Regions from separate parts of the Janthinobacterium sp. MP5059B genome, predicted to be linked through region 3. Evidence: predicted binding sites of a transcription regulator. Region 3 holds the regulator's gene; each other region holds the start of a gene.

Region 1 (4,553 bases), on a different contig from region 3:
CGTCAAAGCCGCCGACGATTTCCTGCTGCTTCAGCACCGTGCGCTTGCCGTCTTGCATGCTGACGTCGATGACGGTGGGCGGCGTGACGGGCGACTGGTAGGACATGCGAAATTGCGTGGAGGAAAATTCCGGCGTACCGACGGATGTTGCCAGATAGACGGGGTCGTCGAACTGCACCGTTTTCCAGTTTTTATGCGCGAAATCAAGGATGCGCGCGCGGTTCAGGGCACGGGCCTTTTCCATCACCACCAGGTAGCCCTGGAAGACGTCGATGGACTGGATCACGGCATCCTTGTTGTGCGGCACGACGGGCTTCCAGTTCTTCGGCTGCGGCGCGGACAGCGGCGCGCTGACGACACGGAAATTCTTCGCCTCCTTGTTGGTCAGAATATACAGCTGGCCGTCGCGGTGCTCGATGCTGTAGCGGTGGCCCTTTTCACGCTTCAGCACGGACTGGAAGCTGCCTTGCGGCGTGCTCGTTGGCAACAGCAGCACTTCGCTCGTATCCGTACTGCGCGCAGTGAGCACAAAGTAGCGATGGTCGCGCGTGCGGCTCACGCCGATGGCGAACTGTTCCACTGGCTCGTGGTAGACCTGCTGCAAGGTGCCGCCCAGCGGCAGGCGGAACAATCGGTCCGCGCGCTTGGTGGTGGCGTCTTCCTGCGTCAGCATCAGGGTGGCATTGTCCGCCGCCCAGGCCAGGGACGTGACTCGAGGCATGGTATCGCCCAGCAACTTGCCCGTCTTCAAATCCTTGACATGCAGCTCGTACTGGCGGAAACCCGTCGTGTCGGTGGTGTAGGCCAGCAACTGTTCATTCGGGCTGATGCTGAATGCGCGCACGGCAAAGAACTTCTGGCCTTCGGCCAATTGATTCTGGTCCAGCAAGATTTCCTCAGCCGCCTGCGCATCGTAGGCGCCGTTCGTGCCGACGGGGCGGCGGCAGTGAATCGGGTATTGTTTGCCCGCTTCCGTGCGCGTGTAATAGTAGAAATTGCCCTGGCGCGCAGGCACGGACAGGTCCACTTCCTGCATGCGGCCCTTGACCTCCGCAGTCACCTTGTCGGCCAGCGGCTGGATCGGGGCCGTGACGGCGGCCGTGTAGGCGTTTTCCGCATTCAGGTAATCGATCACGGCAGGATCGGTTTTCTTTTGCAGCCAGCGGTAGTCGTCCGTGACGACCGTGCCGTGGCGCGTTTCCTGCCACGCCGTCTTGGCGGCGACAGGCGCGGTGGCCGTGGCGACATCGGCGGTAACGGTGGTAGTGGCGTCGGCCAGCGCGGATGGCGCCAGTGTGGACAGCAGCAGGGCCGGCAGGATGGATAACCAGGCGGACCGGCGGCGCGAAGCGTGATGGGCGATGGACAAGGCGATTCCCTTTCATAGTTGTGTCAGGATTGTAATCTTGCTATTGAGAAAAGCAACCGCCGTGCTTGTGCGTTTCAACTTGCATCCACGGACATTTGCAGTGATACTGTATATAATTACAGTATCCGACAGCATCCCGCCGCGAGGTGCCCTTGACCACATCTGCCCTTACATTGCCTGAAACCCGCCGCTGGATTGCCCACCTGGACATGGATGCCTTCTTTGCCTCCGTGGAACTATTAAAATATCCGGAACTGCGCGGCGAAGCCGTCGTCATCGGCGGCGGGCGCTTGCAGCAGCCCGTGCTGCAGGAAGACGGCACGCGGCAGTTTGCGCGCATGCGCGATTATGTGGGGCGCGGCGTCGTCACCACGTCGACCTATGCGGCGCGCGCGTTTGGCGTGTTTTCCGCCATGGGCATCATGAAGGCGGCCAAGCTGGCGCCCGACAGCATCCTGTTGCCGGCCGATTTCGAAGCTTACCGCGAGTATTCGGCGCGCTTCAAGCAGGCCGTGGCCCAGCTGTGCCCCATCATCCAGAACGTGGGCATCGATGAAATCTATGTCGATCTGACGGAGTATGGCGAGCAGGCGCCGGCCATGGCGGCGCGCCTGAAGGCGGCCGTGTCCGAGGCGACGGGCCTGTCGTGTTCGATTGGCCTGGCGCCGAACAAATTGCTGGCGAAAATCTGTTCCGACCTGGAAAAACCGGACGGTCTCACCATTTTGCAGCCCGAGGATATCGAAGCGCGCGTGTGGCCCTTGCCGGCGAAAAAGATCAATGGCATCGGCCCGAAGGCGACGGCCAAGCTGGAGGCCCTGGGCATCGTCACCATCGGCGAGCTGGCCCGGGCCGACATGGCCATGCTGCGCACGCAGTTTGGCGACTTGTACACGGGCTGGCTGCGCCAGGCGGCGCTGGGCATCGATGACCGGCCTGTGCAGACGAGCCGGGAAACCAAGTCCGTCAGCCGCGAAACGACGTTCGAGCGCGACTTGCAGGTGGTGCGCGACCGCGCCACCCTGTCGGAAAAGCTGGAAAGCCTGTGCACGCGCGTGGCGGGCGACCTCGACAAGCAGTCGCTGGCGGGGCGCACGGTGGGCATCAAGCTGCGTTTCGAAGATTTCAGCACCGTCACGCGCGACATCACCTTGCCCAGCGCCACGGCGGACGCCGCCGCCATCCTGCGCGCCAGCCGCGATTGCTTGCGGCGCGTGCCATTTGAAAAGAAAATCCGCCTGCTGGGCGTGCGCATCTCGACCTTGTCCGACCCGGCCATCGTGACGCGGCAGGCGCCGGCCCAGGCGGAGCTGTTTCCCGCCCTGTAGCGGCATTCCCCACGCATCAACAACACCGCGCCAGTCCGCGCTTTTGACGGCATTCCCGTGTCGAAAGTGTAGAATGGCGTTCCCCTGGCACTACTGAAACAAACGGAAGACAAAAACTATGTGGTTCAAGAATCTTCAGATTTACCGCCTGCCCGCACCATGGGCCTATACGCCAGAACAACTGGAAGAGGCCTTGTCCTCGAACAAATTTACGCCGGCGACCAGCATGGATCTGATGCGCCAGGGCTGGGATACGCCACGCCCGAACGGCGGCCTGGTCCACGTGGTCAACAAGCAGATGCTGATCTTGCTGGGCACGGAAAAGAAACTGCTGCCAGCGACCGTCATCAATCAGGTGGCCAAGGCCCGCGCTGCCGAGATGGAAGAAGCACAAGGCTTTGCGCCTGGCAAGAAAGCCATGAAGGAATTGAAGGAGCGCGTGGCCGACGAGTTGCTGCCGCGCGCCTTCAGCATCCGCAGCAACGTCTGGACGTGGATCGACCCCGTCAATGGCTGGCTGGTGGTCGATGCCGCCAGCCCGGCAAAAGCCGATGAAGTCATCAAGCTGCTGTTGAAAGCCGTCGACAAACTGCCGCTGGAAAGCCTGCGCGTGCAGCGCTCGCCCGTGGCGGTGATGACGGAATGGCTGCAGGCCGACGATGCGCCTGCCGGCTTCACGGTCGACATGGATACGGAATTGCGCGCCACGGGCGAAAGCAAGGCCACCGTGCGCTACGTGCGCCACACGCTGGAAGCGGACGACGTGCGCCGCCACATCGCTGCCGGCAAGCAGTGCACGCGCCTGGCCATGACGTGGAACGACAAGATTTCGTTCGTGCTGACGGAATCGCTGGCCATCAAGAGCGTCAAGCCGCTGGACGTGATCAAGGAAACGGAATCGAGCACGAAGAACGACGAAGAACGTTTCGACGGCGACGTGATGCTGATGACGGGCGAACTGAGCAAGCTGATGGCCGACGTGGTCGAGGCATTGGGCGGCGAAGCGACGGCGTAACAGCAGCCATGCTGCTACAAAAAAAGGAGCTGCGGCTCCTTTTTTTTCGCCTGTGCAATATGTTGCAACATAAAAAAAGCGCCTTGCACGGTGAGGTGCAAGGCGCTTTCAGGACAATCTAATTTAAGACATCAAATTAGAACTTGTAGCTACCGGTGAAGTAGAACGAACGCATCATTGGATCGGCGTAGCGTGGATCGAAGCCAACCTGGTGGCCCGACGAAGCGCGCAGCGACAGAGGCGGTTCACGGTCAAACAGGTTCTTGATACCAGCGCGCAGCGTCACAGCCGAGTTGAAGGCATAGCGGCCTTGCAGATCGACGGTGGTGTACGAAGGAACTTCCAGACGGATCGTTTCCAGTTTCCTGGTATCGACGTTCAGTACCGAAGCGGCTGCATCGGTGTAGCCGTTACGATAGCTGACAACCATGGTGCTGGTCAGTTTGCCGGTTTCCAGGCTCATGTTCAGCTTGACCAGGTTACGGAACGTGACTGCATCGGTGATGCCGAAGTAGTTCATGTTGGTCGTCCACTGATTCTTGGTGCCTGGCACGGTGTAGTCAGCCTTGAGCATGTGGGTGCCGCTCAGGTTGGCCGTCAGGTTACCGAAATCAAAGCGATGACGCGCCGTCATGTCCCAGTCGATACCGCGGTTATGCGTCTGGCCGATGTTCATCGACAGCGATTTGAAGGCGAAGTAAGGCAGGCCGGTCGATGGCTCGATGTAGGTACCGAACAGGTCTTTGTACAGCGTTGGATTGCCGAAGGCCTGGGTTTCGCTGACGGCCGAGACCGCGTCGGTGATCTTCACGTCCCACAGGTCGGCGCCGAACGAGAATGC
Region 2 (4,553 bases), 980 kb from region 3:
TGCCGGCCAGCGGCGTTTTCATCTGGTGCGCGGCATCGGCGATGAAGCGCTTCTGCATGTCGATCGACAACGACAGGCGCGCCAGCATCTCGTTGAGCGAACCGACCAGCGGCGTGATTTCCTCGGGTACCTGGCCCGATTCGATGGGCGATAAATCGTCAGGCGGCCGGGCGCGTATGCGTTCCTGCAATTGCGCCAGCGGCGACAGGCCGCGCGCCAGGGCAAACCAGACCAGGGCCAGGATCACGGGCAGGATGATGAACTGCGGCAAGATCACGCCCTTGATGATTTCATTGGCCAGCTGGGCGCGTTTTTCCAGGGTTTCCGCCACCTGCACCAGCGCGCGCTGCGGCTCGTCGTTGTTGCTGGACGGAATGTCGAGATAGCTGAACGCCACGCGCACGGGCGTGCCATGGATGGTGTCGTTGCGAAACAGCACCATGCCGCTGCGGTATTTGTCGGGGTCCTGCGGCGGCGGCAAATCGCGGTCGCCGTCGAGGTATTCGCCGCGCGGACCCACCACCAGGTAATACAGGGTGTCGATATCGTCGCCGCGCAGGAAGTCGCGCCCCTTGTTGTTACTGTTCTTTTCCGGCACGCGGCGCAGCATGGCGCCGTCGGCCTGCTTGACCTGCTGCGTGAGCACGGTCACGCTGTCTTCCAGCGCATGGTCGAACGGCTGATTGGCGATGCCCTTGGCCACCAGATAGGTGATGGCGATGCTCATCGGCCACAGCAGCAGCAAGGGCGCCAGCATCCAGTCGAGGATTTCGCCAAACAGCGAATGCTCGATGGTGTCGTCCTGCTCCGTGGTCGGCGGCTCGAACCAGTCGTCGTCGTCCGCTTCGTCTGCTGGCGCCTCGCGCACCTTCACTTGCTGGCGGGTCCGCTGGCCGGGCTTGCCGATTCGCCCGCTTCGGCGTTCAGGCGCGCCGCTTCCGAGTATTTTTCCAGGCAATAGCCGAGGCCACGCACGGTGGCGATGCGCACGCCGCCCACCTCGATCTTCTTGCGCAGGCGGTGCACATACACTTCGATGGCGTTGTTCGACACTTCTTCGCCCCATTCGCACAGGTGGTCGACCAGTTGTTCTTTCGAGACGAGGCGGCCGGTGCGGCCCAGCAGGATTTCCAGCAAGCCCAGTTCGCGCGCCGACAGGTCGAGCATCTGGTCGTTGATGTAGGCGCTGCGCCCCACCTGGTCGTAGCTGAGGGGGCCGTGCTTGATGATGGTGGCGCCGCCGCCGGCGCCGCGGCGCGTCAGGGCGCGCACTCTTGCCTCCAGTTCCGACAAGGCGAACGGCTTGGCCATATAATCATCGGCACCGAGGTCGAGGCCATTCACGCGCTGCTCGATGGAATCGGCGGCCGTCAGGATCAGCACCGGCAGCAGCGAGGCGCGCGCGCGCAGGCGGCGCAGCACTTCCAGGCCGGACATCTTGGGCAGGCCCAGGTCGAGGATCAGCAAGTCGAATTCCTGGGTGGACAGGGCCGTATCGGCCTCCTGGCCCGTCTTGACGTAGTCGATCGCATAACCGGACTGGCGCAGCGAGCGGGTCAGGCCATCGGCCAGCACGCTGTCATCTTCGGCAAGTAAAATACGCATGGTGCACTTCCTATGCTTGCGGCGGTAGAAGTTTGTATTGTGTTTCATTTTCCGCAAGGTGGCGAGTTTTTGTGAGAAACCAGGCTTGTATTGATCTGTTTCAAAACAAATCCACGTTCCGCTTGCATTGATCACTGTTTTTTTATACAGTACTGTCTGTGTAAAGAATTTAACCCACTGGCGCTATCGCAGGCTGCGGGATTCACGTGAATCCGCAACTGTAGAACGGCTGAAAGAACATATGGACGATAAAAAAGCTGTAGTACCCGCATCGGAAAAAGCCAAGGCGCTCGCCGCCGCACTGGCGCAGATCGAGAAGCAGTTTGGCAAAGGTTCGGTCATGCGCATGGATGCCAGCGCAGCGATCGAAGAAGTGCAAGTCGTGTCGACCGGTTCGCTCGGCCTCGATATCGCGCTGGGCGTGGGCGGTTTGCCGCGTGGCCGCGTGGTGGAAATCTACGGTCCGGAATCGTCGGGTAAAACCACCCTGACCCTGCAAACCATCGCTGAGATGCAAAAACTGGGCGGCACCTGCGCCTTTATCGATGCCGAGCACGCGCTGGATGTCGGTTACGCGCAAAAGCTGGGCGTGAACCTGCATGAATTGCTGATCTCGCAACCGGATACGGGCGAGCAGGCACTGGAAATCTGCGACGCCCTCGTGCGTTCGGGCAGCGTCGACCTCGTCGTCATCGACTCCGTGGCCGCACTGACGCCACGCGCCGAGATCGAAGGCGACATGGGCGATTCCCTGCCAGGCTTGCAAGCGCGCCTGATGTCGCAAGCCCTGCGCAAGCTGACCGGTTCCATCAACCGCACGAATACCCTGGTCATTTTCATCAACCAGATCCGCATGAAGATCGGCGTGATGTTCGGCAGCCCGGAAACGACCACCGGCGGCAATGCGCTGAAATTCTACGCCTCCGTGCGCCTGGATATCCGCCGCACCGGCTCGATCAAGTCCGGCGATGAAGTGATCGGCAACGAAACCAAGGTCAAGGTCGTCAAGAACAAGATCGCGCCACCGTTCAAGGAAGCGCACTTCGACATCCTGTACGGCGCCGGCACCTCGCGCGAAGGCGAAATCCTGGACCTGGGCTCGGATGCCAAGATCGTGGAAAAATCCGGTTCGTGGTACAGCTACAACGGCGAACGCATCGGCCAGGGCAAGGACAACGCCCGTGCCTTCCTGCAAGAGCGTCCGGCGCTGGCCCGCGAAATCGAAAACAAGGTCCGTGCTTCGCTGGGCGTGCGCGAACTGCCGCCGCTGGCCGCTGAAAAGCCGGAAAAAGCGGATAAAGCCGCCGACAAGGCCGCCAAGGCTGCGGAAGCCAAGGCAGAGTAGGTCGGATTAGCGCGGCAAAGCCGCGCGTAATCCGACAACACCACAGACGTCAACAATGTTGTCGGAGCAGACGCCAACAATGTTGTCGGATTACGGCCCAAGGGGCCTAATCCGACCTACGCGCGGCTCGCCGCATAGTATGACCACGATCGCCGTCCCGCGCTGTTGCGCCGGGCGGCGATTGTGTTTGGATGGCTTGATTGTGGAATGAAAGACAAGGTGGGTGTATGGCCGCAGTACAACTAAGCCTGAAAGGCAGGGCGCTACGCTTTCTGTCGATGCGCGAACATAGTCGCATGGAATTGCGGCGCAAGCTGCAGCGCCATGCGCAGGAGGGCGATGATGTGGAAGCCTTGCTCGACAGCCTGGAGCAAGCGAACTGGCTGTCGCAGGAGCGTTTTTCCGAGTCGCTGATCCACCGCCGCTCGGCCCGTTTCGGCAATAGCCGCATCATGGCGGAATTGCAAAGCCACGGCATCGGGGGCGAGGCCTTGCAGGAACTCAAGGCGGGCCTGGCCGAAGGGGAGGTTGCGCGCGCCTGCGAGGTGTGGCGCCGCAAATTTGGCGAGGTGGCGCAGGATGCCGAGCAGCGCAACAAGCAGATGCGCTTCCTGATGCAGCGCGGTTTTTCCCAGCGTGCCGTGCAGGTGGCCTTGAAGGGACTGGAGCCCGAGGACGACTAGGTGCGCGCCGCTGACCGTCCAGCTGGCCCTGGTCTCGCTGTGTTCCATCTGCAACAGTTCAGGGCTGCCCTGTACCTTGCTTGTCAGGCAAGCTCGCTCCAGATCATTGTTTTACTGGTAAGTTCACTTTCCTTGCCATCCGCCTGGCAATCGGATGGCATATTGTTGCGCTGCATGGGGCCGGGCTTGGCCGCGCTGCTGTCGGCTGGGCCGGCGCGGCAATCTGAGGTATTTCGCGGCATCCATCGGCCATATCTATCATCACCATCCGTGATAACGGTGTGAATTTCCATGTGTATTCTTTATGCTTTGAAATGTTTTTATCGAAGCAATGAAAAATTATGTTGCGGCGCAACCAGCGCCCAGTGTGCTACACTTTTAGGGTTTTTGCGGCGCCGCAGGTGCGGTTGCTGTTCGTAGAAGCTGCGAACAGAGTGCTTTAGGCACATGGCTGCTTACTAAATTATGGCCGCGCAAGCGGCATCGGTCTTATGCCCCTGTCAACTCCCGTATCCCGGCGCGCCCTACGGCACTCCCGTGTTATCGACGTCCAAGCGTATGTGCGCGACGACGGCCTGTGGGATATTGACGCCCATATCACCGATATCAAAAGCTATGACGCGACCCTGGCCTCCGGCCCCCGTCCCGCCGGCGCCCCTCTGCATGACCTCCATTTACGCATTACCGTCGATCGCGAACTGAACATTGTCGAGGCCGAGGCTGCCTCCGATGCCGTACCCTATCCCGGTTTTTGCGATACCATCGGCCCCGCTTACAGGGCGCTGATCGGTCTGAATTTATTGAAGAATTTCCGCCGCGACTTGAAACAGCGCCTGGCGGGAATCGCCGGCTGTACCCATTTGACCGAACTGGCGCAAGTCTTGCCGACTGCGACGGTTCAGGCATTTGCCGGCGATGTC
Region 3 (4,553 bases):
CGGAATACCTGATCGCTTCCGAATCCGTGGCCCTGGAAGGCATGGGCTTCCGCTTCGTGCGCGACATCGGTCCCGGCGAAGCCGTCTTCATCGATGCTGACAAGCAATTGCACAGCGCCCAATGCGCCGACAATGCCAGCCTGAACCCGTGCGTGTTCGAATTCGTCTACCTGGCCCGTCCTGACTCCGTCATCGACGGTGCCTCCGTGTACGCCACGCGCCTGAAAATGGGCGAGTACCTGGCCGAGAAGATCCGCGCCGAATTGCCAGGCGTGCATATCGACGTGGTCATGCCGATTCCCGATTCCTCGCGTCCGGCCGCCATCCAGCTGGCCATGGCGCTGAACATCGAGTACCGCGAAGGCTTCATCAAGAACCGCTATATCGGCCGTACCTTCATCATGCCGGGCCAGGCGGCGCGCAAGAAATCCGTGCGCCAGAAGCTCAACGCGATCCCGTCCGAATTCAAGGACAAGGTCGTGCTGCTGGTCGACGATTCCATCGTGCGCGGTACCACCAGCCGTGAAATCGTGCAGATGGCGCGCGAAGCGGGCGCGACGAAAGTCATCTTCGCCTCGGCTGCGCCTCCGGTGATCTACCCGAACGTGTACGGCATCGACATGCCGACGCGCGACGAACTGATCGCCTATGGCCGCACGACGGAAGAAGTGTGCCGCGAAATCACGGCCGACTACCTGGTGTACCAGGATATCGGCGCGCTCAAGCAGGCCATCGCCGATGTCAACCCGGCCCTGACCAACTTCGAAGCGTCGTGCTTCGATGGCGTGTACGTGACGGGCGACGTGTCGCAGGAATACCTGGACCGCCTGGAGTATGCGCGCCACCATCCGAAGGCGGCAGCGCCCGAAGATACGCCGCGTTCCCAGCTGAACCTGAACCTGGCGACAACAGAAGCGTAATTATCTTGCCCGGCTAGCGCCGGGCTTTTTTTGCTCCGCGATCATGAACGATAAAAAAAACTACGGCTTTACCACCACCATCCTGCATAACGACCGCCGCAAGGGCATCGAGCACGGTTCCCTGCACAAGCCCGTGCATACTTCCGTTGCCTTCGGCTACGGCGATGCGCGCCAGCTCGCTTCCGTGTTCCAGGGCAAGGAGCCCGGCTTCCGCTACGGCCGCCAGGGCAATCCGACCGTCTCCGCGCTGGAAGACAAGGTCAACAAGATGGAAGACGGCGTCGCCACGCTGTGCTTCGCCACCGGCATGGGCGCCATCGGCGCCGTGGTGCAGGCGCTCTTGCGCGCCGGCGACCATGTCGTGTCGTCGGCCTTTTTGTTTGGCAACACCAACAGCCTGTGGCAAACGGTGACGGGGCAGGGCGTCGCCGTGTCGTTCGTCGACGCCACGGACGTGGCCAATGTGGCCGCCGCCATCACGCCGCAAACGCGCATCGTGTTTGTCGAAACCATCGCCAATCCGCGCACGCAGATCGCCGACCTGGCGAAGATCGGCGCGTTGTGCAAGGAACGCGGCATTTTGTACATCGTCGACAACACCATGACGACGCCCTACCTGTTCCGCCCGAAAGCCGTGGGCGCGGGTCTGGTGGTCAATGCGCTGACAAAATCCATCGGCGGCCACGGCAATGCCCTGGGCGGCAGCTTGACGGACACGGGCGTGTTCGACTGGACGCAGTATCCGAACATTTTCGACAATTACAAGAAGGCGGCGCCGGCGCAGTGGGGCATCGCGCAAATCCGCGCCAAGGCCTTGCGCGATTTCGGCGCATCCCTGGGTCCGGAGGCGGCGCACCATATCGCCGTCGGCGCGGAAACCATGGCCTTGCGCATGGACCGCACCTGCTCGAACGCCCTGGCGCTGGCCACCATGCTGGCCGCCGACCCGCGGGTAGCGGCCGTGCATTACCCGGGCCTGGCCTCGCATCCGCAGCACGCGCTGGCGACGGATTTGTTCCGCAGCTATGGCTCGCTGTTCAGCTTCGAGCTGAAGGATGGCATCGATTGCTTCGATTTCCTCAATCGTCTCAATCTTGCCATTCCAGCGAGCAATCTCGGCGACACCCGCACCCTGGTCATTCCCGTCGCCCACACGATCTTTTACGAGATGGGCGCCGAGCGCCGCGCCAGCATGGGCATCGCCGAATCCCTGATCCGCGTCTCCGTCGGTATCGAGGATGAGGCGGACTTGCTCGAGGATTTCCGTAGCGCCCTGGATGCATAAAACGCCTGGGAAATAAAAAAGGGCCGCAACAGTCATGCTGTTGCGGCCCTTTTTACATGCGGTGGTTCAATGCCAGCTGCGCATCAAGCCTACCGCCAAACCTTCCAGGGCGAATTCATCTTCCGGCGATACGGTAATGACCTTGAAGTCGGGGTTTTCCGGCAGCAATTCGATGACGGAACCCGTTTTCTTGTAGCGCTTGACGGTGACTTCGTCGCCGATGCGGGCGACGACGATCTGGCCATTCTTGGCGCTATCGACCTTCTTGACGGCCAGTAAATCGCCATCCATGATGCCGGCGTCGCGCATGGACCAGCCGCGCACCTTCAGCAGGAAGTCGGGCTTGGCAGAAAACAGGGCGGGGTCCACGTTGTAGCTCGCTTCCAGGTTTTCCTGCGCCAGGATGGGCGAGCCTGCCGCCACCCGGCCGATCAGGGGCAGCGACATCAGCAGCGCTGCCGGCAGTTTCGATGGCAGGGCTTCAGCGGCTGCGCCGATCAGGCGGATGCCGCGCGAGGTGCCGGGAGAAATCTCGATCGCGCCCTTGCGGGCCAGGGCCTGCAAATGCTCTTCGGCCGCGTTGGCCGATTTGAAACCCAGTTCATTGGCGATTTCGGCACGGGTGGGAGGAAAGCCCGTGTTTTCAATCGCGTCCTTGATCAGGTTCAGGATTTGTTCTTGTCGTGCTGTCAGCTTGATCATGAGCGGTGGGTGCATACTAAAATGCTGTCTATATGAACAGTCTGTATTTTTGTACAGTATCGCCCACTATGCAAGGGGATTTCCGTGTTTTAGGCGAATTTCGCAAGAAATACTTGTCCAGGGGCGGAAAGCACGGCGGCGCGCGGGCTTTTCGGGCGCTTGTGGAAGGAATGATTGAAACGTTTGCAAAAGGCGGTTATAATCTTCGGCTGACCTTCCCACACCCGTCTTGACGCCGGGGTGGGCGATTATCAATCCGACCTGAAGGAGTTTGCATGCGTCATTATGAAATAGTCTTTATCGTCCATCCGGACCAAAGCGAGCAAGTGCCCGCGATGATCGAACGCTACAAAGCCAGCGTAACCACCCGCGGCGGTTCGGTTCACCGCGTGGAAGATTGGGGCCGCCGTCAAATGGCTTACTCGATCCAAAAGCTGCCTAAAGCACACTACATCTGCCTGAACATCGAATGCGACAACGAGACCCTGGTCGAGTTGGAAACAGCATTCAAATTCAATGATGCCGTGTTGCGTCACCTGACCGTTAAAATGAAGAAAGCTGAAACAGCTCCTTCGCCGATGATGAAATCGGTACAACGCGAAGACGCGGCCAAAAGCCACCGCACCGAAGCACCAGCAGCCGCTCCAGCCGCAGCAGCAGCTTAATTCTTGACCAGGATCGTGCGCTGAACCAGCTACAAGTAACCGCCATCATTGCCGAGCGCGAAATATTGCGCTATACCCCGGCAGGGCTGCCGATTGTGAATGCAGTATTGCAACACAGTTCGCAGCAGATGGAAGCAGGGATTGCCCGTTTGACCGAGTTTGATGTTGCCGCGCTAGCCGCTGGCGAAATTTCAGGCAGGTTCAGTCAGGCAAGCTTGGGCGGGGTATATCAGTTCACGGGTTTCCTGGCCAGGAAGAGCCGCAACAGCAAGAGTTTGGTGTTTCACATCATTGATTTTAGTGCAGTCAATTCTGACTAGCGCATTTTAGATACAGGAGCCTGACATGGCATTCGGTAAAAAGTTCGACAAAAATAAGCTCAAGCTTAAAGAAAAACGCAAACAGCAAAACCCGTTGTTCAAACGCAAGAAGTTCTGCCGCTTCACCGCAGCTCACGTTGAGCAAGTCGACTACAAAGACGTCGACACGCTGAAAGACTTCGTCCAAGAAAACGGCAAGATCATGCCAGCACGCCTGACCGGTACCAAAGCGCACTACCAGCGCCAAGTTGACACCGCAATCAAGCGCGCTCGCTTCCTCGCGCTGCTGCCATACACCGATCTGCACCACGCTTAATCGGTCAGATATTCCTGGAGAAGAACTATGCAAATCATTCTGTTAGAAAAAGTTGTTAACGTCGGTAACCTCGGCGAAGTCGTCAAAGTCAAAGACGGTTACGCACGTAACTTCCTGATCCCGCAACGCCTGGCACGTCGTGCTACGGCAACCGCTGTGGCTGAATTCGAAGTCAAGCGCGCCGAGCTGGAAAAAGCTGCTGCCGCCAAACTGGCCGCATCGCAAGCCCAGGGCGAAAAACTGAGCGGCCTGACCGTTCAAGTTGCTCAAAAAGCTGGTGTTGATGGCCGTCTGTTCGGTTCCGTCACCAACTTCGACATCGCTGAAGCGCTGACCAAGCAAGGT

Evidence for each region. The regulator LexA, encoded in region 3, represses DNA repair genes until DNA is damaged. The targets are predictions, from matches to a motif close to ACTGTATNNNNATACAGT.
Region 1: a site for LexA is predicted at 1,475-1,492, ahead of dinB (DNA polymerase IV). Genes of this name have one in related genera too.
Region 2: a site for LexA is predicted at 1,739-1,756, ahead of recA (recombinase RecA). Genes of this name have one in related genera too.

What each region holds. Positions count from the first base shown of each region.
Region 1 covers NZ_LRHX01000009.1:118,002-122,554, reverse strand. The annotation lists gene JAB1_RS12440 (S9 family peptidase) at 1-1,369, opposite strand, end outside; gene dinB (DNA polymerase IV) at 1,543-2,697, shown strand; gene JAB1_RS12430 (recombination-associated protein RdgC) at 2,816-3,712, shown strand; gene JAB1_RS12425 (TonB-dependent receptor) at 3,849-4,553, opposite strand, start outside.
Region 2 covers NZ_LRHX01000016.1:992,988-997,540, reverse strand. The annotation lists gene JAB1_RS21555 (sensor histidine kinase) at 1-874, opposite strand, end outside; gene JAB1_RS21550 (response regulator transcription factor) at 871-1,605, opposite strand; gene recA (recombinase RecA) at 1,847-2,950, shown strand; gene recX (recombination regulator RecX) at 3,178-3,633, shown strand; gene JAB1_RS29670 (hypothetical protein) at 3,717-3,926, opposite strand; gene JAB1_RS21535 (DUF2889 domain-containing protein) at 4,125-4,553, shown strand, end outside.
Region 3 covers NZ_LRHX01000016.1:15,401-19,953, reverse strand. The annotation lists gene purF (amidophosphoribosyltransferase) at 1-920, shown strand, start outside; gene JAB1_RS17200 (cystathionine gamma-synthase family protein) at 964-2,205, shown strand; gene lexA (transcriptional repressor LexA) at 2,272-2,907, opposite strand; gene rpsF (30S ribosomal protein S6) at 3,183-3,572, shown strand; gene priB (primosomal replication protein N) at 3,593-3,892, shown strand; gene rpsR (30S ribosomal protein S18) at 3,918-4,208, shown strand; gene rplI (50S ribosomal protein L9) at 4,236-4,553, shown strand, end outside.